DNA from 4 places in the Streptomyces sp. NPDC056061 genome. Region 1 is predicted to be linked to each of the others. Evidence: riboswitches for the same ligand, from Rfam matches in the RefSeq annotation. Region 1 holds a riboswitch; each other region holds the start of a gene.
The links. A riboswitch is a leader RNA that binds a small molecule or an ion and turns the genes downstream of it on or off. The one in region 1 is predicted to bind cobalamin.
Positions count from the first base shown of each region.

Region 1 (5,234 bases):
CCCGCAGCGGGAGGGTCTCGCGCAGGGCGGGCTCGTCGACCTGGATCACCGAGGTCCCGGCGGTCTCCAGGTCCTTCACCTCGTCGCGCAGGGCGAGGGCGACCTGCCGGGCGGTGTCGCCGAGCGGCTGGTCGTCGCGGACGAAGGACCAGGCGAGCATGGTGACCGGTCCGGTGAGCATGCCCTTGACGGGCCGGCCGGTCAGGGACTGCGCGTAGGCCGTCCAGCGGACGGTCATGGGCGCGGGACGGGAGATGTCACCGGCGAGGATCGGCGGGCGGACGTAGCGGGTGCCGTAGGACTGGACCCAGCCGTGCTGCGTGGCGAGGTAGCCGCTGAGCTGCTCGGCGAAGTACTGCACCATGTCGTTGCGTTCGGCCTCGCCGTGCACCAGGACGTCGAGTCCGGTCTTCTCCTGGAAGGAGACGACCTCCTGGATCTCCGCCCTGACGCGTTCCTCGTAGCCTGCGGTGTCGATGCGGCCGGTGCGCAGGTCGGCGCGTGCGGTGCGCAGTTCGCCGGTCTGCGGGAAGGAGCCGATGGTGGTCGTCGGCAGCAGGGGCAGGCCGAGGTGGGCCCGCTGGGCCGCGGCCCGTTCGGAATACGGCTGGCAGCGGCGGGCGTCGGCCCCCGTGACCGCGGCGGCGCGGGCCCGTACGGCAGGGTCGTGCGTGATCGGTGAACTCGCACGGGACGCCAGATCGGCCCGGTTGGCGGCGAGTTCCGCGGCGATCGCGCCGGTGCCCCGGGCGAGCCCCCTGGCGAGGGTGGTGACCTCGGCGGTCTTCTGACGGGCGAAGGCGAGCCAGCGCAGGAGCTGCGGTTCGATGTCCCGTTCGGCAGCCGCGTCCAGCGGTACGTGGATCAGGGAGCAGGAGGCGGCCACATCGACCCGGTCGGCCAGTCCGAGCAGGGTGCCCAGGACGGCAAGGGACTTCTCCAGGTCGTCGACCCAGATGTTGCGGCCGTTGACCACCCCCGCCACCAGGCGTTTGCCGGGCAGCCCGCCGACGGCGGCGAGGGCGTCCAGGTTCGCCGCCGCCGTGTCCGTGAAGTCCAGGGCGAGCCCTTCCACCGGGGCCTCGGCCAGGACGGGCAGGGCGTCGCCGAGCCGGTCGAAGTACGAGGCGACCAGCAGCTTGGGCCGGTCGGTGAGCGTGCCGAGGGCGTGGTAGGCGCGCGCGGCGGCGTCCAGTTCCGCCGGGGTGCGGTCCTGGACGAGGGCCGGCTCGTCCAGCTGGACCCATTCCGCGCCCGCCGCTCGCAGATCGGCGAGGACTTCGGCGTACACCGGCAGCAGACGGTCGAGGAGGGTGATCGGCTCGAAGTCCGCGGGCACACCCGGGGCGGGTTTGGCGAGGAGGAGGTAGGTGACCGGGCCGACCAGCACCGGACGTGCGGTCAGCCCCAGGGCGAGGGCTTCCCGCAGCTCGGCGACCTGCTTGGTGGAGTCGGCGGTGAACACGGTGTCCGGGCCCAGTTCGGGGACGAGGTAGTGGTAGTTCGTGTCAAACCACTTGGTCATCTCCAGGGGCGCGACGTCCTGGGTGCCGCGTGCCATGGCGAAGTAGCCGTCCAGGGTGTCCGTCTCGACGGCGTCCCGGTGGCGTGCGGGGATCGCGCCGACCATGACGGTGGTGTCGAGGACGTGGTCGTAGCAGGAGAAGTCGCCGGTCGGCACTTCCCGGATGCCCGCCCCGGCGAGCTGCCGCCAGTTGGCGGCGCGCAGTTCGGCGGCGGTGGACCGGAGGGCGTCGGCGGTGACGCGGCCCTTCCAGTAGCCCTCGATCGCCTTCTTCAGTTCCCGGTCCGGGCCCTGGCGGGGGTAGCCGTACACGGTGGCCCGTGCTGCCGCGGCTGCGGTCTCGGTGGTCACGGAGATCTCCTTCGCGAGATGAATCCCTGAGATCCCGGAGACGGGACGAGGACGCGAAGGGGTGACGGACCGGACGGCGACGACCCCGCGCGCCACGGCGTGCGGTCGTTCGTCCGATATGTACGCCGACCCGCCCACGAGGTCACCGGGATGTCCGCGCACGAGTCGATCGTGTGCGGGCAGTTGGCAGGTCTTCGGACTCGCGGGCACGCCTCGTGTCGTACGAGGCACCTAATGGCCGTCGCTTCCCAGGCCCTGTTCGTCGGACCCAGTGCGTATGACGGCGGTCGTTCCCGCTCACCGCTGCGGGGCAGTCCCGGATTCCCACCGGGTTCCCTCTTGCGACGCTTCCCGCCTGGCTGACGGGGCGAACCAGCTGCGCGGCCAGCCTAGAGGGTGGCGCGGTCCGGCGGGGCCCGTCGTCCACGATCCGGATGGTGAGCTGGGACACGGACGGTGCGGCGGACCCGGGTGCGGCCCGACCGGTCCGCGGGGCTCGACGGGCCCGGCCGGCCGGACGTGTCACGGACGCGTCGCGCGTCGCCGGTTCACCGCGAACGGGCGAGCCGGAACCCCAGGTCGTCGATGCGGAACGTGGGGTGGCTCCTGCGGCGGCACGAGGCACGGCACGCGCGCGGGTGGTCGTACGCGCCCCCGCCCCGGAACACGCGGTAGGCGCCGTAGACCCGCGGGTCGTAGAGGTCCCAGCACCATTCCCAGACATTGCCGATCATGTCGTGGAGTCCCCACGCGTTCGGCATCCGGCCGGCGACATCGTGGACCGCGTCACCGGAGTTGCCCCGGTACCAGGCGATCTCGTCGAGTTCCCCGTGACGCACGCCGGACGTCCCGGCCCGGCACGCGTACTCCCACTCGGCCTCGGACGGCAGCCGGTACCCGTCCGCCTCCCAGTCGCACACCACGTCGAGACCGTCGGGGTCCTCGCCGATCGTGTAGCAAAGAGCCAGACCCGTCATCAGCGAGAGCCGGTTGCAGAAGCGGACGGCGTCCAGCCAGGAGACCTCCGTCACCGGGGTGCGCGCCCCGGCCGGGCCCGCGGTGGGCTCCTCGTCCCGAACGGCGAGGTAGAGCTCGCGGGTCACGGGACACGGCGCCAGCCGGAAGGCCCCGACCTGGACGTCCCACTCCGTTCGCGTGCCCTCGTCGCGCAGGACGATCGTTCCGGCGGGGATGTCCCGCATGGCCTCGGCGGTCGCCCGTCCGAGTCCCGGCTCAGTCCGCAAGGCGGCTCCTCGTGTGCTCCGACGCCCCGGGCGCCGGTCTCGCGCGGCGGCCCGCGAGGCCCCTCGGCGTCCCGGGGAACCGGCCCCGGCGGCAGGTTCGCGCGAACGGGCGATGATACCGGGGTACCGGTCGACACCATGCCGCCGCAGGGGACTTCGGGGTTCCGGACGACCGCCTCACGCACCGGCCGTCCGGCCGAGGGGAGTGGCACGGCCTGCCCGAGGGGCCCCGGGCGGACCCTACGCCCCGGCCGTACCGGTCGCGATGTCCAGCCGGTGGGCCGGCGGGTGCTCGATCGGGAGATCGGGGCGCCAGGCCGCGAGAACCTGCGCGGAGGGGTCGAAGAGTTCCTTCGGCAGCGCGTCGGGCTCGGTCCACTGCCAGGTGCTGATGAGGTGGGGCTCGGTCACCCGTGGTTGCGTCGATTCCACCGTCACCAGGGCCGCCATCGACACCCGGTTGATCCCCGCGACGACGTCGTGGAGCATGGCGAAGACGGTCACGTCGGCCTCGTCCACCTCCAGGCCCGTCTCCTCGCGGAGTTCGCGGACGGCCGCCGCGGCGACGGATTCGTGCGTCGGATCGACCTTGCCGCCGGGAAGTTCCCAGGTTCCGATGCGGTGCCTGCCCAGCAGTACCCGTCCTCGGTCGTCCTGCACGATGACACCCACCCCGAGCGCCGCCTGCGCCACCGGCGGGCGGGCGTTGCGGGGGAGGGGATCGACGGGGGCGGCGTGCATGGTGCTCCTTGCGGTCGGGCGCGGGGTGTCACGGGTCACGGCCCCACGGCGTCCGCGGGCCGGACCCGCGGCCAAGCCTACGTACCCCGCGGCGGCGCGCGCCGGCCGGTCGGCCGGGACGCACCGGCGGGGAGCCGCGTGCGTCGGCGCGCCGGTGCGTGCGGTCCACCGGCCCGGCGCCTCAGACGGTCAGCCGCAGCGAGATGTCCGCGATGCCCAGCCGCACGCTCTGACCCCAGGTCAGTTCCAGCGCGTCCGCCTCCATCCCGTCGCCGAAGGCCACCACGCGGTCGGACTCGGCAGTGAGCCTCAGCCCCTGTCCGTGCCCCAGCTCACCGGAGACCAGCGAGGTGCCGGTCGCCGGTGACGGCCATGCCTCCCGGACGAACCAGAGCAGCCGCGCATCGGTGGGCCCCGGCAGCCGCAGGTCGCTGCGGCGCTCCTGCCACAGCGAGCGGAGCCAGCCCGTGGCGCCGGTGCCGGTGCCGACCAGGACGCCCGAGGATGCCTGCGCCTCGGTGGGTGTGTCGGGTGCGTCGAGGCCGAGCCGGTAGCGGGCGGTCTGGTGGCCGGGCGGGCCCAGGTAGATCTCGTTGAGGGCGAGGAGGCGCTGGGTGTCGTCGGCGACCGCCTCGACCATGGTGAGCTCGTCCGTCGTGCCGCCCGGCCCTGCGGCGGAGCGCAGCAGTGCCGCCGCGGCGGACGGCCGGTGGCGGACCAGCACCCCCGGATTGCGTCCGGGGTCGGTGTCGATGCCCACGACGGGCTGACCGGACAGGTACTTGGCGGCGTTGGCGACCAGACCGTCCTGCCCGACGACCACCACCACGTCCTCGGGCCCGAACAGGAAGCGGTCGAGATCGGCGCGCTCCACCCGGGACTGACGCCACTGCAGCGGCACGGCCGCCGCCACGTCGGCGAGCGCCTGCCGGGCGTGCCGGTGCCGTTCCACCACCTGCTCGATGGACCGGCCGCGGCTGGAGAGGAAGAACGCCGCCTGACCGTGGGTGCCGTGCCGGGCCAGCAGTTCCTCGTACTCCGTGGTGCGGTGCACCAGCACGGCGCGCGGGGCCAGACTCATGCCCGCGAACCCGGGCCGGTCCTGCCGAGCCTGCCGAGCAGGTCCGTGAGGACGTCGGGGGAGAGGGTGAGGCTGTCGATGCGCGGCAGGTTCTCCGCCAGCCTGGTCGCCGTCAGGGCGTGCAGCGTCTCGGGGGCCACCTCGCCGTGCACCCGCAGCCAGGCCGCCTGGGCCTCCGCGCGGGCGGCGCCGACCTCGCGCGCGGCCTCGGCCTCCGCGCGGGCGAGTTGCACGGTGCGGGCCGCCTCGGCCTCCGCGCGCACGCGGTCGGCAGCGGCTTTCTCCTCGGCCT
Region 1 is NZ_JBHJWQ010000017.1:69,579-74,812, reverse strand. Features, by position in the region: gene metE (5-methyltetrahydropteroyltriglutamate--homocysteine S-methyltransferase) at 1-1,876, opposite strand, end outside; cobalamin riboswitch at 2,044-2,268, opposite strand; gene ACFC79_RS23335 (formylglycine-generating enzyme family protein) at 2,425-3,078, opposite strand; gene ACFC79_RS23330 (NUDIX hydrolase) at 3,361-3,861, opposite strand; gene ACFC79_RS23325 (hypothetical protein) at 4,043-4,942, opposite strand; gene ACFC79_RS23320 (SPFH domain-containing protein) at 4,939-5,234, opposite strand, start outside.

Region 2 (5,234 bases), on a different contig from region 1:
GGGGCCGGGGGCGGCGCCCCGGTACGGGAAGGGGCGCACGGCGGAAGGCGCCGCCGCACGTGCGGGGCGCGGTGCGGGGCGCATAGGGGCGTTCACGCGTGCCGTCCCGGGAGTCCGGGAGCCCCGGGGGCGAGGAAGGGAAGACCCGTCGGCGCGCCCGACTCGATGAGCCGGAGCAGCGCGTCGGTGTCGGCGTGCTCCTCGACGAGGTCGCCGAGGCGGTCGAGCTGCTCCTCGCGCAGCTCGCCGAAACAGGTGTCGGGGGCCGGGACGAAACGCCGGCCGGCCGCCCGCGCGACCTCGGCGAGGAAACGGCGGCGGAACACGTCGCTCTCCAGCGACCCGTGCCAGTGGGTGCCCCATACGGGGCCGACCCGGCAACCGTCCAGGAAGGGTTCCCCGCCGCGCACGTCGGCGACGCCGTGATGGATCTCGTACCCCTCGACGGGTGCGCCGAGCGCCTCGCCGACGGGCCGGGCGAGGGTCTTCGCACGGTCGAAGCGGACGTGTACCGGGAGCAGGCCCAGCCCGTCGACCCGCCCGGCCCGGGATTCCACCTCGTCCTCGATGTGCTCGCCGAGGAGCTGGAAACCGCCGCAGATCCCGAGGACCGGCCGGCCCTCGGCGGCCCGCCGCGCCAGCGCGTCGGCGAGACCGCGCTCGCGCAGCCAGGCCAGCGCCCGCACGGTGCCCCGGGTGCCCGGCACCACGACCAGGTCGGCGTCGGCGAGTTCCTCGGCACGGTCCACGAACCGGACGACGACGCCCGGTTCGGCGGCCAGCGCGTCCACGTCGGTGAAGTTCGACATCAACGGCACCGCGCACACCGCGACCCGCAGCACGTCCTCGCCGTGCGGCGGCGCGACGACCGACTCGCGCACGGCACCGCGCAGCGAGACTCGCAGGCCGTCCTCCTCGTCGATGCCGAGACCGTGTGCGAAGGGCAGCACCCCGTACGTCCGGCGCCCGGTGATCCCGTGCAGCATCTCCAGGCCCGGCTCCAGCAACGACACGTCGCCCCGGAACTTGTTCACCAGGTAGCCCGCGATCAGTGCCTGGTCCTCGGCGGCGAGCAGCGCGGTCGTGCCGAAGAACGAGGCGAAGACGCCGCCGCGGTCGATGTCGCCGACGACCACGACCGGGAAGCCCGCCGCGCGTGCGACCCCCATGTTCACGATGTCCGTGCGCCGCAGATTGATCTCGGCCGGACTCCCCGCGCCCTCGCAGATCACCGCGTCGTACGTGCCCCGGAGCTGCTCCAGGCAGTCCACCACGGTGCCGAACAGCGCTTCCTGGCGACCGCCGTGGTAGCCGCGGGCACTCATCTCGCCCACCGGTCTGCCCATCAGGACCACCTGGCTGGAGCGGTCGCCGCCGGGCTTGAGCAGGACCGGGTTCATCAGCGCGGTCGGCTCCACCCGGGCGGCCGCCGCCTGCATCGCCTGGGCGCGGCCGATCTCGGCGCCCTCCCGGGTGACGTAGGAGTTCAGCGACATGTTCTGCGCCTTGAAGGGCGCCACCTTCATGCCCCGGCGCACGAGCCAGCGGCAGATACCCGCCGTGACGACGCTCTTGCCGGCGTCCGAGGTGGTGCCGGCGATCAGCAGTCCGCCGCTCATATCCGTCTCCGTCCCGCGATCCGTCGCCGTCCGCCCGCACCTGGTACCCGGGTGTTCCGGGCCCCTGCGCCGCCCGCCGCGGCGATGCGGCGGGCGGCGAGGCCCGCGCCCAGCCGGGCCGCCACGCACACGCCGAGCGCCAGCGCGCCCACCCGGCGCGACAGCCGCACCGCCCGCTCGATGTCCTCGGTCCCCACCGCCCGGCCGGTCGCACCGCCCAGCACGGGCCGGTGCTCGACCCGGCCGCCGTACGCCAGCGTCCCGCCCAGGCGTACGCCCAGCGCACCCGCGAACGACGCCTCGACCGGGCCCGCGTTGGGGCTCGGGTGCTTCGCCGCGTCGGCCCGCCAGGCCCGTACCGCGTCCCGGGGCCGCCCTCCGGCGGCCGCGGTGAGCAGGGCCGTCAACCGGGCGCCGGGCCAGCCCATGAGGTCGTCGAGGCGGGCGGAGGCCCAGCCGTAGCGCCGGTGGCGGGGCGACTTGTGGCCGACCATCGCGTCCAGGGTGTTGACGGCCCGGAATCCGACGAGGCCGGGCACCCCGGCCAGCGCCCCCCACACCAGGGCGCCGACCACGGCGTCCGAGGTGTTCTCGGCCACGGACTCCACCACGGCGCGGGCGATCTGCGGCCCGTCCAGGGAGTGCGGGTCGCGCCCGCACAGATGCGGCAGCCGCTCGCGGGCGAGCTCCACGTCCCCGGCGGCCAGCGCGCCGCCGATGGCCCGCGCCTCCCGCCCCAGCGACGTGCCGCCGACGACGGACCAGGTGGCGGCCGCGGTCAGCACGACGGAGGCGGCGGGGCGACCCCGCAGGGCGCGGGTGAGCAGCACGGCACCGCCCGCGGCGCCTCCGGCGCAGACGAGGGTGTGCAGCGCGCCCCACCCGCGGTGGTCGCGCCACAGACGGCGCTCGACGCCCGCCGCGGTCCGCCCGAAGGCGGCGACCGGGTGCCCCCGGCGGGGGTCACCGAGCAGCAGATCGCCGATCAGACCGGCCGTGGCGCCGTACGCGAAGATGCGGTCGGCACGCATGGCTCAGCCTGCCGTCGTGCCTCGGAGGGACATCGTTCGGGCGGCTCTCGGCGAGAGCGCCGCTGCAAGGGACGCACGGCTGCCAGGCATGGCGACATGTCCTCACTCAGGGTCCGCGCCCTGGTTCGACGTGATCGGCGACGAGAGTCTCCTGGCTCCCGGATCCGCGGTTCCCCCGGCCTTCCAGCTCGCGCGTGGCGTGCCGTGACGTTCCCGGTGTGGGGGCCGCTCCCCGGTGACAGTGGCGGGACCGCGCCGGATTCGCACCGGCTTCCTCTGCTGTCGCCGTAATTGGCTCCGGCAGTCCACCACGCACCGAGAACGCCCGTCAACTCGCCGTTGACCTGCGCCGGTGCAGTGTGCCGAGACCCACATCGGGCCGCGGCGCACGGCGTCGGGCCGGACACACGGAGGGTGTCCGGCCCGACGGGGGAGTGCGGAGGAAGAGGCTCAGACGACGATCAGATAGATCCCGTAGACGACCGCCGCCGCGCACAGCGCGAAGCAGAGGTACGCGCCCGCGCGGGCCAGCAGCTGCGAGCCGCCGGAGCCGCCCTGCGCCGCCGGTTCGGGCTGCTTGGCGAGACCGACGATGCCCAGGGTGAAGAGGCCCACCAGCGCGACGGTGACGACGAGGGACACACCGAAGACGGAGCCGAGAGCCGCCCAGTCGATTTTCATGCTGATTTCCTTCGGGTCGTCACACGGCGGCCGGGCGCGCCGGGTCCTGGACGGCGGCGGCCGGGGCCGGAATGGTGGTCATGAGGTCCTGTGCCGCGGTGTGGGCCGCGATGGTGGGCGGCGGGCTGACGGCGGCGATGGCCGTGGTGACGACCCCGGCGGGTTCGACGTGGCCCTCGGCCGGTGCGACGTCGCCGTGGCCGACCGGCTTGCGGCGCGACAGCAGCCAGATCGAGCCGGAACCCGCGACCAGCAGCGCCGCGACGACGACGACGCCCCAGGTGCCCTGCTTGGTCAGGAGCTCCGCACCCGCGCCGACCAGACCCGCGGCCGGCAGGGTCAGACCCCAGGCGACGAACATCCGGGTGGCGGTGGACCAGCGGACCACACCGCCCCGGCGGCCGAGCCCCGCACCCATGACGGCGCCGGAGCAGGACTGGGTGGTGGAGAGGGAGAACCCGAGGTGCGAGGAGGCCAGGATGACGGTGGCCGCGCTGGTCTGGGCGGCGAAGCCCTGCGGCGGCTTGAGGTCGGTGAGGCCGCTGCCCATCGTGCGGATGATCCGCCAGCCGCCCAGGTAGGTGCCGAGCGCGATGGCCGTACCGGCGGACACGATCACCCAGACCGGCGGGTTGGCGCCCGGGTGCAGCACCCCGCCGGTGACCAGGGCCAGGGTGATGATGCCCATGGTCTTCTGCGCGTCGTTCGTGCCGTGGGCGAGGGAGACAAGCCCGGCCGAGGCGATCTGACCGGCGCGGTAACCCTTGGCGGTGGCCTTCTCCTGGGCCTCGTCGCGGATCTTCCCGCCGATCCGGTACGTCAGCCTGGTGGCCAGCAGCGCGGCGGCACCGGCGACGATCGGGGCGGCGACCGCGGGGATGAGCACCTTGGTGACGACGGTTCCGCCGTTGACCGACGACCAGCCCGCCGACATCACCGCCGCGCCGATGAGGCCGCCGAACAGGGCGTGCGAGGAACTGGACGGCAGCCCGACCAGCCAGGTCAGCAGATTCCACAGGATGGCGCCGACGAGTGCCGCGAAGATGACCTCCGTCCGCAACCCGTCCTCGTCGACGATCCCGCCGGAGATCGTTCTGGCGACCTCCACGGACAGGAACGCGCCGACGAGATTGAGAGCGGCGGACATGGCCACCGCGGTCTTCGGTTTGAGCGCGCCGGTCGAGATGGTGGTCGCCATCGCGTTGGCGGTGTCGTGGAAACCGTTCGTGAAATCGAACACTAGAGCTGTCACGATCACAATCGCGAGGAGCAGCGTGATGTGTTCCATTTACCCAGGCAATCGTTCGACGTCATTGGCACGTGGACCGTAGGCAACCTGGGTGAACGGGAGATGAACTGGGCAGGGCGCTGCGGTGTCGGTGGCGGGCGCGTCCGGGGCGTCCCGGCGCGGAGCCGGGCCGGGGCCTCCCGCCGTCCCGCCGCGGGGCTCCGGCGGCCCTCCGGCCGACGGCCCGACGGCGGTGCACGCATGCCGCGCGCGCTGACGGGATCGCCGTATGAGCGATCAGAAACCGGACCCGATCGAGCGGGCCCGGGCGGGCGTCGTCGCCGCCCGCAGGACGGCGGCCGAGGGTCTCGTCGTGGGCACGTCGGGAAACGTCTCGGCCCGGGTCGGCGACATGATCCTGGTCACCCTCAGCGGGGTGCCGTACGACCGGCTCGGTCCGCACGACGCGGTCGGCGTCGATCCGGAGGGAAACCGTGTCCTCGGCGACCTCGCCCCCACCAGCGAACTCCCGCTCCACCTCGCGGTCTACCGGAACACCGACGCGGCAGCCGTCGTGCACACCCACGCGGTGCAGGCGACGGCCGTCTCCACCCTGGTCCGCGAGGTCCCGCCGATCCACTGCGCCGCGGCCATGCTCGGGGGGCCCGTCCGGGT
Region 2 is NZ_JBHJWQ010000030.1:56,313-61,546, reverse strand. Features, by position in the region: gene ACFC79_RS31520 (cobyric acid synthase) at 93-1,619, opposite strand; gene ACFC79_RS31515 (cobalamin biosynthesis protein) at 1,616-2,650, opposite strand; cobalamin riboswitch at 2,795-2,928, opposite strand; gene ACFC79_RS31510 (hypothetical protein) at 3,101-3,331, opposite strand; gene ACFC79_RS31505 (anion permease) at 3,351-4,619, opposite strand; gene ACFC79_RS31500 (class II aldolase/adducin family protein) at 4,849-5,234, shown strand, end outside.
Region 2: it holds a riboswitch for cobalamin, as region 1 does, so the genes downstream of both, ACFC79_RS31515 (cobalamin biosynthesis protein) here and metE (5-methyltetrahydropteroyltriglutamate--homocysteine S-methyltransferase) in region 1, are expected to answer to the same signal.

Region 3 (5,234 bases), on a different contig from region 1:
AACCCATTCCCTAGACGCCCCGTCACGCCGTCATGGTCGGGCAACTGGGCGGCGCCCGAGCCGGTTCCGGAGTCCATGCCGACGACGTGGGCCCACCGACGGGCCTGCGCGACTCGCACCACTGCGCGCATGGCGCGTGGCCGGTCCGAACCGGGAGCCGACGGACTCAGTCCGAAAGGAGGACCGGCGCGGGCCCGCTCACCATTTCGTCTTCGTACGAGTAGTCCGTCACCTTGATCTCGATATAGGAACCGCCGGAGAATACCCAGTAGTTGTTCGGCCTGCCCGGCACCTGAACTGCCGCGTCGATCCTGTCCTTGAAGCCGGGGTACCGTGCGAAGGTACCGCTCCAGGAGCTGAGCGACTCCCAGCCCTGGAGCTGCTCGCCCCCGTCGGGGCCGCCTTCCTCATCCAGCCTGCACAGGACGACCCCGTTCCCCGAGAACATCCAGAACTCCGGCGAGTCCTCCTCCGGCGTCGGCATCATCGCGTCGACGGTATTCAATGGGGTGGCACGTCTGAACATGTCCCCCCAGTCGCCGAGATCCTTCGAACCCCCCTCCCGGTGGTCGTTGTACCACTCATCTGCGCCATCAACATGCACCTTGATGTATTCCGACCCCGAGAAGAGCCAGTAGTCGCCGCCTGCTTCATCGCCGATTCCTTTCGGGATCGGCAGCACCGCGTCGATCTTCTTGGTGAATTTCGGCAGTTTTTCGAAGGCTTTACTCCAGTTCTCGATCTTGAGGGGCCCGACATCCAGCCGAAACGGCTTTTTCGGGTCCGACACGTCGACCCGTACGTACTGGTCGCCGTAGAACAGCCAGAGCATCTGATCACCGTCCGGGGCGGGCATCGCCGCGTCGACGTGGATGCCCCCGTCCGCCGTCGGGACCGGTTTTCCCTTGCGCCCCGAGCCGGCCTCGGACCGGTCGTCCCGCGACAGCCGGTTCGCCACAAGACCTGCGCCGATTCCTCCCGTGAGCACAAGTCCGGCCGAGAGCACCGCCCGGCGGGACGGCCGACGTCGCGGCGTCTCCGGATCGGCCGAGGGCCCCGCCCCCGACGGGGCGGGCGGGTCGTGCGGCGGCTGGACTCCGGGCGTGGGCGCGAGGCCCGGCGCGGCGGCCAGTGGGCGCAGCAGGGCGGCCGCCTGGGCGGCGGTCGGCCGCTCGGCCGGGTTCTTGCGCAGCAGGGCTTCGAGCACCGGGGTCAACGGCCCGGCACCTGCCGGGATCTCCGGCTGTTCGCTCATCACGGCGTACAGGACCGCGACGGGCTCCGGGCGGGCGAAGGGGGAATGACCGGACAGCAGCGCGCACAGGGTGGCGCCCAGTGAGAACAGGTCGCTGGGCGGTCCCGCCGGACGGCCGCTCAGGCGTTCCGGGGCGATGAAGTCCAGGGTGCCGATCACCGCGCCGGGTGTGGTGAGTGATGTGGTGTCGGCGAGTGCCACGATGCCGAAGTCGCAGAGCACGACACTGCCGTCCTCGCGCATCAGGACGTTGGCCGGCTTCATGTCCCGGTGCAGCGCGCCGATGGCGTGCACCGCGTCGAGCGCGGCGAGCAGTTCAAGGCCGATCCCGGCGATCCGGGACGGGGGCATCGGGCCGAGGGCGGCGACGTGTTCGGCCAGCGAGCGGCCCTTCACGAGTTCCATCACCAGCCACAGCCGGTCCTCGTGGCTCACGAGGTCGTAGACGTCCACCACGTTGGGGTGGGAGATCCCGGCGATGGCGCGGGCCTCGCGATGCGCGCGACGGGCGCGCTGGGCGAGTTCCTCGCCGCCCGTCTGCAGATGCACTTCCTTGACCGCGACGATTCGCCCCAGCAGGCGGTCGGTGGCGCGCCACACGGTTCCCATGCCTCCGCTGCCGAGGCGTTCGAGCAACAGGTAGCGCCCAGCGATCAGTTGTTGTCGCGTGTTGTCAGCCACGGGCTCAAGGTAGCGGATCACAACAACCCTTTTTCGCTTAACCACTGCCTAGTTATTGCCAGTTGTCGCAACAACGAGCCGCACGGAAGCCGGAACCACCGGCCCCGCCCCGCCCCGCCCCCTCATCCGGGCGCACCAGCCCGCCTTCCACCCGGACGCCGAAGGTGGTCGACCGGGGCTACTACTGAAACAAGTTCTCGTTACAGTGGTCGACGAGTGCGCACCGCACGGCCGTCGCAACGGCCGTCACGTCCGAACGTCCGGCGAACCGGCCGGGCCGCGGGGAGATGGGGAGCCCATGACGCAGGTGACCGACCACGGCGGGGGCGTGCACAGCATCAAGGTGCCCATCCCGGACAACCCGCTCGGCCACACCCTGGTGCACGTCCTGGACACGGATCGCGGGCCGGTCCTGATCGACACCGGCTGGGACGATCCGGAGGCGTGGGACACGCTCACCGCCGGGCTGGCCGCCGTCGGCACGGACGTCGCCGACATCCACGGCGTGGTCATCACCCACCACCACCCCGACCACCACGGACTGTCCGGGCAGGTCCGCGAGGCGTCCGGGGCCTGGATCGCCATGCACGCGGCGGATACCGAGATCGTGCGCCGCACCCGCGAGTCGGAGCCCGGCACCTGGTTGACATATCTGGTGGGCAAGCTCACCGCGGTCGGGGCGCCCGAGGCGCATCTCGCGCCGTTGCGGGCCGCGGCGGCGGAACGGGGACGCATGAGCACGCTGCCCGGGGCGCGGGCCGCGCTCCCGGACCGGGAGATCGTGCCCGGCGCACTGCTGGACCTGGCGGGGCGGCGGCTGCGTGCGGTCTGGACGCCGGGGCACACCCCCGGCCACGTCTGCCTCCACCTGGAGGAGCGGCATCCGGCCGAGCTGCCGGGGCGGGGGCGGCTGTTCTCCGGGGACCATCTGCTGCCGGGCATCAGCCCGCACATCGGGCTGTACGAGGACCCGGACGACGCCACCGTCACCGACCCCCTCGGGGACTACCTCGACTCGCTGGAGCGGATCGGGCGGCTCGGGGTCGCGGAGGTGCTGCCCGCCCATCAGTACGCGTTCCCGGACGCGGCGGGGCGGGTGCGGGAACTCCTCGTCCACCACGAGGAGCGGCTGACCGGGCTGCTCGGGCTGCTGACCGTGCCGCTGACCCCGTGGGAACTGGCCGAGCGGATGGAGTGGAACCGGCCCTGGGAGCAGATCCCGCCCGGTTCGCGCAACATCGCCGTCTCGGAGGCGGAGGCCCATCTGCGGCGGCTGGTGAAGCTGGGGCGCGCGGAGGCGGTGGCGGGGAGCGATCCCGTGACGTACCTCGCGGTGTGACATCGGCGACGTACCTCGTCGACCGCAGCCGTGGGGCGGGCCCCGGGGGTGCTTCCGGACCGCCCGGTAGAGTGGGACGGTCGTCATCATGCCCGTACAGGGGGAAGCCGGTGCGAATCCGGCACTGACCACGCAGCCGTGAGCCGTCCTGCGGACGGTGAGTCGGAATGCCCTGTCCGCGGTCGTGACCGGCTCGTACCACCGGAACCCCGGTGGTCGGCACCGTCGAGGTATACGGAGCCGGAGCCTGGTGCGTGAGCGTGCCCGTCCCCGGTTCCCCGTGCAGGAGAGGCCCCGCCCGCCATGACCGTACGCCGCAGCGCGGCAACGCTCGCCGCCACCGCCGTCCTGCTCAGCGCGGCCACCCCAATCGCGATCGCGGCGCCGACCCCGCCGCCCACCCGGTCCGCCCCACTGCCCGCCGGGCTGTACGGCACGAAGGACCCCACCTACGACGGCGTCTGGCGACAGTCGCTCGCCTTCCTCGCCCAGCGGGTCGAGGGAGTGACGCCCTCCGCGAAGGCGGTCGACTGGCTGATCGGCCAGCAGTGCGACAACGGCGCCTTCGCCGCGTACCGGGCCGACGTCTCCCGGCCGTGCGACGCGAAGACGATGCTGGACACCAACGCCACCGCGGTCGCCGTGCAGGCGCTCGTCGAGGTGGACGGGCACCGGGAGACCGTGAACGACTCGGTCCGCTGGCTGAAGTCGGTGCAGAACGAGGACGGCGGCTGGGGCTACGCCGCCGGACAGCCCAGCGACGCCAATTCCACCTCGCTGGTGATCGGCGCCCTCGCCCGGCAGGGCCAGCAGCTCGCGGACATCACCACCCCGGGCGGCAAGACCCCGTACGACCCGCTGCTCGCGCTGTCGATCCCGTGCGGCGGCAAGGACGGCGGCGCCTTCGCCTATCAGGCCGACAAGGCGGGGAAGCTCGCCGCCAACGCGGACGCCACCGCCGCGGCCGTGCTCGGCACCATGGGCAAGGCCCTGGCCACCGGCAACAATGCCGCGGCCAAGGGGACCAGCTGCCACCCCGGCACGGACCTCAACCCCGAGCAGGCCGCCCAGAACGGTGCCCACTTCCTCGCCGGGGCCCTCGCGGCCGACGGCCACCTCGACCTCGCGCCGATGCCCGGCGCCGAGGACACCGCCCCGCAGCCCGACTTCGGCAACACCGCCGACGCCGTCGTGGCGCTGTCCGCCTCCGGCCACCAGGACAAGGCCGCCGGGGCCGTTGCCTGGCTGAAGAAGAACTCCGGTCCCTGGGCGGAGCAGAACGGCCCCGCCGCCTACGCGCAGCTGATCCTTGCCGCGCACGCGACCGGCAGCGACGCCCGGGACTTCGGCGGCGTGAACCTCGTCGACCGACTGAACGCGGCAGGGCCGAAGCCCGCGGCGATCACGACGCCCGACCCGTCCACCGACACCGGGTACGAAGCCACGCAGAAGGACCAGGTCCACAGCGGCGACGACGTGATCGGCGGCGTGTGGTGGTTCGTCGGGATCGGCCTCGTCGTCGGCGCCGGTGTCGGGTTCCTGATCAGCGGCCGCCGGAAGAACCAGCAGCTGTGAGGCGGTCGGCAAGGTCCGGCGCGGTAGTCGTGGTCCTGGGAGCCGTCCTGGCGGTGCTGTGCGCGGGACCGGCCCGGGCGGCCGGCTACCGGTACTGGTCGTTCTGGGAGGGCTCCGGCACCGGCTGGACGTACGCCACCCAGGGCCCGGCCCTGGTCCGGCCGGACGACGGCTCGGTGCAGGGATTCCGGTTCTCGGTGAGCGAGGACTCCCAGGACTCCGCACGACCGCGCACCGCTCCCGACTTCGCGAAGATCTGCGCGGACACCCCGGCCGAGAAGGGATCCAAGCGGATCGCGCTCGTCATCGACCCGGGCACGGCCTCGGACGCCCCGGACGGGCGGACGCCGCCCGCACAGCGCACCGCCTGTGCGCGGATCGCCC
Region 3 is NZ_JBHJWQ010000002.1:53,976-59,209, forward strand. Features, by position in the region: gene ACFC79_RS04350 (protein kinase) at 167-1,936, opposite strand; gene ACFC79_RS04355 (MBL fold metallo-hydrolase) at 2,235-3,275, shown strand; cobalamin riboswitch at 3,332-3,470, shown strand; gene ACFC79_RS04360 (prenyltransferase/squalene oxidase repeat-containing protein) at 3,579-4,850, shown strand; gene ACFC79_RS04365 (SCO2322 family protein) at 4,847-5,234, shown strand, end outside.
Region 3: it holds a riboswitch for cobalamin, as region 1 does, so the genes downstream of both, ACFC79_RS04360 (prenyltransferase/squalene oxidase repeat-containing protein) here and metE (5-methyltetrahydropteroyltriglutamate--homocysteine S-methyltransferase) in region 1, are expected to answer to the same signal.

Region 4 (5,234 bases), on a different contig from region 1:
CGGTACAGCGCCCGCACGTCCTCGGGGATCCAGGCGAAGCCCTGCACGGAGCCGCTCGCCTCGCGCAGCGCCTCGCGAGTCCGCGCGTCCCACACGCCGAGCCGCTTCAGCTCCTCCACCAGGTAGGCGTTGACCTGGAGGAACTCACCGCTGAGCGTCTCGCGCTTGAAGAGGTTGGAGACCTGCGGCTCGATGCACTCGTACACGCCCGCGATCGAGGCGATCGTCGCCGTCGGCGCGATGGCCAGCAGCAGCGAGTTGCGCATCCCGGTCCGCGCGACGCGGGCACGCAGCGCGTCCCAGCGCTCGGGCCAGTTCGGTTCGATGCCGTAGTGGTCGGGGTGCAGCACCCCGCGCGCGGCGCGCGTCTGCTCCCAGGCGGGCAGCGGGCCGGACCGCTCGGCGAGGTCGCAGGACGCCTCGTACGCGGCGAGCATGATCCGCTCGGAGATCTTCGTGGACAGCGCGCGGGCCTCGGGGGAGTCGAACGGCAGCCGCAGCTGGAAGAAGACGTCCTGGAGACCCATGGCGCCCAGGCCCACCGGGCGCCACTTGGCGTTGGAGCGCCCGGCCTGCTCGGTCGGGTAGAAGTTGATGTCGACGACCCGGTCCAGGAACGTCACCGCGGTGCGGACGGCGGCGTCCAGCCGCTCCCAGTCGATGCCGCCGTCGGCGACGAACGCGCCGAGGTTGACCGACCCCAGGTTGCAGACGGCCGTCTCGCCGTCGTCGGTGACTTCGAGGATCTCGGTGCACAGGTTCGACGAGTGGACGACACGGCCCGGCTCGGCGGTCTGGTTCGCGGTCCGGTTGGCGGCGTCCTTGAACGTCATCCAGCCCTGGCCGGTCTGCGCGAGGGTGCGCATCATCCGGCCGTACAGCTCGCGGGCCGGCATCGTCTTGCGGGCCAGGCCCTTCGCCTCGGCGGCCCGGTACGCCGTGTCGAACGCGTCGCCCCACAGGTCGACGAGTTCGGGCACGTCGGAGGGGGAGAACAGCGACCAGTCGCCGTCCGCGTCGACCCGGCGCATGAACTCGTCCGGGATCCAGTGCGCCAGGTTGAGGTTGTGCGTGCGCCGCTGGTCCTCGCCCGTGTTGTCGCGCAGCTCCAGGAACTCCTCGATGTCCGCGTGCCAGGTCTCCAGGTAGACCGCGGCGGCACCCTTGCGGCGGCCGCCCTGGTTGACGGCGGCGACGGACGCGTCGAGCGTCTTCAGGAACGGCACGATGCCGTTGGAGTGCCCGTTGGTGCCGCGGATCAGCGAACCGCGGGCCCGGATGCGGGAGTACGGCAGACCGATGCCGCCCGCGTGCTTCGAGAGCCGCGCCACCTGGTGGTAGCGGTCGTAGATCGAGTCGAGCTCGTCGAGCGGGGAGTCCAGCAGGTAGCAGGAGGACATCTGCGGGTGCCGGGTGCCGGAGTTGAACAGCGTCGGCGACGACGGCAGGTAGTCGAGCCGGCTCATCAGCCCGTACAGCGCCGCGACCTCGTCCACGGCCTGAGGCGATTCGTCCTCGGCGAGACCGGACGCCACCCGCAGCATGAAGTGCTGCGGGGTCTCGATGACCTGGCGGGTGTGCGGGTGGCGCAGCAGGTAGCGGCTGTGCAGGGTCCGCAGGCCGAAGTAGCCGAAGCGGTCGTCGGCGCCGTCGAGGAGGGCGCGCTCGACCAGGGCGTCCAGGGCCGCCGCGTGGGCCGCGACGAACGCGGCGGTGCGGTCGGCGATCAGGCCCTCGCGGTGGCCGACGGCGACGGAGGCGGAGAAGGAGACCGCGCCCTGGCCCGCCGCCTCGTCCGCGATGGTGCGGGTGAGCAGCCGGGCGGCGAGCCGGGAGTAGGCGGGGTCCTCGGAGATGAGTCCCGCGGCGGCCTCGGTGGCCAGCGACCGCAGCTCGGCCTCGTCGGCCCGTGCGCTGCGGCCCCGCAGCGCGGCGGCGGCCACCCGTCCGGGATCGGCGTCGGGAAGGTCGACGGTGAGGTCGGTCAGGGTCCGCAGCAGTGCGGTGCCCGGCCCGTCGTGTGCGGTTCCCTCGGACTCGGCCGCTACGGACGCGGCGACTGAGGCCGGATCGGCTGGCGCGATGGTCACGTGGTGCTCTCCCTCGCTCGGCTCGGGGCCGGCGGGGGAACGGGGCAGCCGGGCAGCACGGAGCCCTGGGCGGGCGGCACTGCGTACGGCGTCCACCGGCCCATCCGCGAGGCCCGGACGTCTGGCACCCGGATCGGTCGAGCCGGGTGCGCTGTCGGCAGGTCGTCGGACTTGGTCGGGTGTGCGCAAAAGCGCACTGAACACACCGTTGCGGGACAGTTCCGGATTCGCACCGGATTCCCCTGCGACGACAGCGAGGATGAGCATACATGTGGGGGCCGCTCGATGAGGCAGCCCCCAGATGTTGTGTCGGCCTCCGTGTGTCGGGCCCGCAGGAGGCGCCCTGCGGGCCTCTCCCCGGACGCCGGACGGCCCGCCACCCGCCCCCTTCCGGCAGGGGCGGGCCGTCCGGGGCCCGGGAGGGCGGTCAGCGGATGGCCGGCGCTCCTGCGGTGACCGGGGGCAGTTCCACCTGGACGCCAGGGTCGCCCGCGTCGGCCGTGTAGTCGGCCGGGGACGTCTCGTCGGTGCCGGCGGGCGCCTTCGCCGCGTTCAGGACGAACGTCAGCACCACCGTCACGACCACGTTCAGCACGAACGCGGTGAGGCCGATGTAACCGATCTCACCGATGCCCGGGATCTGAGCGGACGAACCGCCGAAGTGCTTCTGCGTGGACGACTGCACCCCGTACGCGGCCACCGTGCCGTACACCATGCCGACCGCCCAGCCCGCGAGCAGCGCCCAGCGGTGGAACCAACGGGTGAACAGACCGCCGACCAGGGCCGGCATCGTCTGGAGGATCCAGATCCCGCCGAGCAGCTGGAAGTTGATCGCGACCGTCTTGTCCATGGTGAGGACGAAGGCCAGCGCCCCGACCTTCACCAGCAGCGACACCAGCTTGGAGACCTTGGTCTCCTGCTCGGGGGTCGCGTCGGGCCTGAGGAAGTCCTTGTAGATGTTGCGGGTGAAGAGGTTCGCCGCGGCGATCGACATGATCGCCGCGGGCACCAGCGCGCCGATGCCGATGGCGGCGAAGGCCACCCCCGCGAACCAGTCGGGGAACATGTTCTCGAACAGCTGCGGAATGGCCAGCTGTCCGTTCTCCACATCGATCCCGGCGGCGATCGCCATGAAGCCGAGCAGTGCCAGCAGACCCAGCATCAGCGAGTACAGCGGCAGGATCGTGGTGTTGCGCCGGATCACGTTCCGACTGCGGCTGGAGAGCGTCGCCGTGATCGAGTGCGGGTACATGAAGAGCGCCAGCGCCGAGCCCAACGCCAGGGTGGCGTAGCCCCATTGGCCCGCCTCGCCGGGCGCCAGGGAACCGGTGGGCTTCCCTCCGGGCGGACCGGCGAACTTCTCCTGCGCGGCGGCGAAGATGTCGTGGAAACCGCCGAGTTTGATCGGGATGTAGATGATCGCCACCGCGATGACCAGGTAGATCAGGCCGTCCTTGACGAAGGCGATCAGTGCGGGTGCCCGCAGGCCGGAGGAGTAGGTGTAGGCGGCGAGCACCGCGAACGCGATCAGCAGCGGCAGGTCCTTGACGAACCAGTGGGTGTTCTCGCCGCCGCCGACGCCCATCACGTCCAGCACCGCCTGGATGCCGACGAGTTGCAGCGCGATGTACGGCATCGTGGCGAGGATGCCGGTGACGGCGACCGCCAGCGACAGGCCCTTCGAACCGAACCGCCCGCGCACGAAGTCCGAGGTGGTCACGTACCCGTGCTTGTGCGAGACCGACCACAGCCGGGGCAGGAAGGTGAAGATCAGCGGGTACACCAGGATGGTGTACGGCACGGCGAAGAAGCCCGCCGCGCCCGCCGCGTAGATCGCCGCGGGTACGGCGACGAAGGTGTACGCCGTGTAGAGGTCGCCGCCGAGCAGGAACCAGGTGACCCAGGTTCCGAACGACCTTCCGCCCAGGCCCCATTCGTCGAGGCTCGCCTCGTTCTCGGCCTTGCGCCAGCGTGCCGCCAGGAAGCCCATGACCGTGACGGCCAGGAAGAAGAAGACGAAGACGCCGAGCGCGACGCCGTTCACGCCGTCCTTCATGCCGATGCACCCCCCTTGCGGGAGCGCTGGTCACGCTGCCACAGCTTGTACGCGGTCGCGGTGAGCGCGGTGGAGATCAGGACCCAGAGCATCTGGTACCAGTAGAAGAACGGGATACCGATGAAGGTGGGGTCCACCTTCGCGTACGAACTCACCCAGAGCATCGCGACGAACGGCGCGACGAGGCACAGGGCGATGACCACCCTCACGGGTGTGATGGCGGGTGGCTTTCCTTCCGGGCTTGCAGACATGCGGCGACTCCGTCCCCTCGCTGATCACCTGCTGTGGTGCGCAGGAAATCTAGGGGAGGTTTCCGGTCAGCGTCACCCCCCGGCCGCATCGCGGTCCGGAAACAGTTCCGTGAACGGGTGCACACATGCGAAATCCGGTCGGGCGTACGGGAGTTCATCCGTCCCCGGCATGCGGTCCGCCCCCGTGGGGAACGGCGTTCCACGGGGGCGGACGGGGTGGTGGTGCGGCGGGGTGGGCGGTGGCCGGAATCGATCGTCCGGACGCCCTGCCGGGGCTCGCTGGGGCGTCCGGCCGGGATCCGGGGGCCGGGGTGCGCGACGCGGGTCCGGCGGCCCGCCCGTGTCGGAGGTCAGTCGGTCGGCCGCTTCAGGCGCGCCACGAACTTGTACCGGTCGCCGCGGTAGACCGAGCGCACCCACTCCACGGGCTCCCCCCGCCCGTCCAGCGAGTGACGGGAGAGCATCAGCATCGGCAGGCCCACGTCCGTGCCGAGCAGCCCGGCCTCGCGCGGGGTGGCGAGCGAGGTCTCGATGGTCTCCTCGGCCTCGGCCAGCCGCACGTCGTACACCTCGGACAGTGCGGTGTAGAGCGAGGTGTACTTCACCAGTGAACGGCGCAGCGCCGGAAAGCGTTTGGCCGAAAGGTGCGTGGTCTCGATCGCCATGGGCTCGCCGCTGGCGAGCCGCAGCCGCTCGATCCGCAGCACCCGGCCGCCGGACGAGATGTCGAGCAGTCCGGCGAGCGTGTCGTCGGCAGTGACATAGCCGATGTCCAGTAGTTGGGACGTCGGTTCCAGTCCCTGGGCGCGCATGTCCTCGGTGTACGAGGTGAGCTGG
Region 4 is NZ_JBHJWQ010000001.1:491,215-496,448, forward strand. Features, by position in the region: gene ACFC79_RS02200 (ribonucleoside-diphosphate reductase subunit alpha) at 1-2,090, opposite strand, end outside; cobalamin riboswitch at 2,229-2,357, opposite strand; gene mctP (monocarboxylate uptake permease MctP) at 2,518-4,146, opposite strand; gene ACFC79_RS02210 (DUF3311 domain-containing protein) at 4,143-4,397, opposite strand; gene ACFC79_RS02215 (GntR family transcriptional regulator) at 4,748-5,234, opposite strand, start outside.
Region 4: it holds a riboswitch for cobalamin, as region 1 does, so the genes downstream of both, ACFC79_RS02200 (ribonucleoside-diphosphate reductase subunit alpha) here and metE (5-methyltetrahydropteroyltriglutamate--homocysteine S-methyltransferase) in region 1, are expected to answer to the same signal.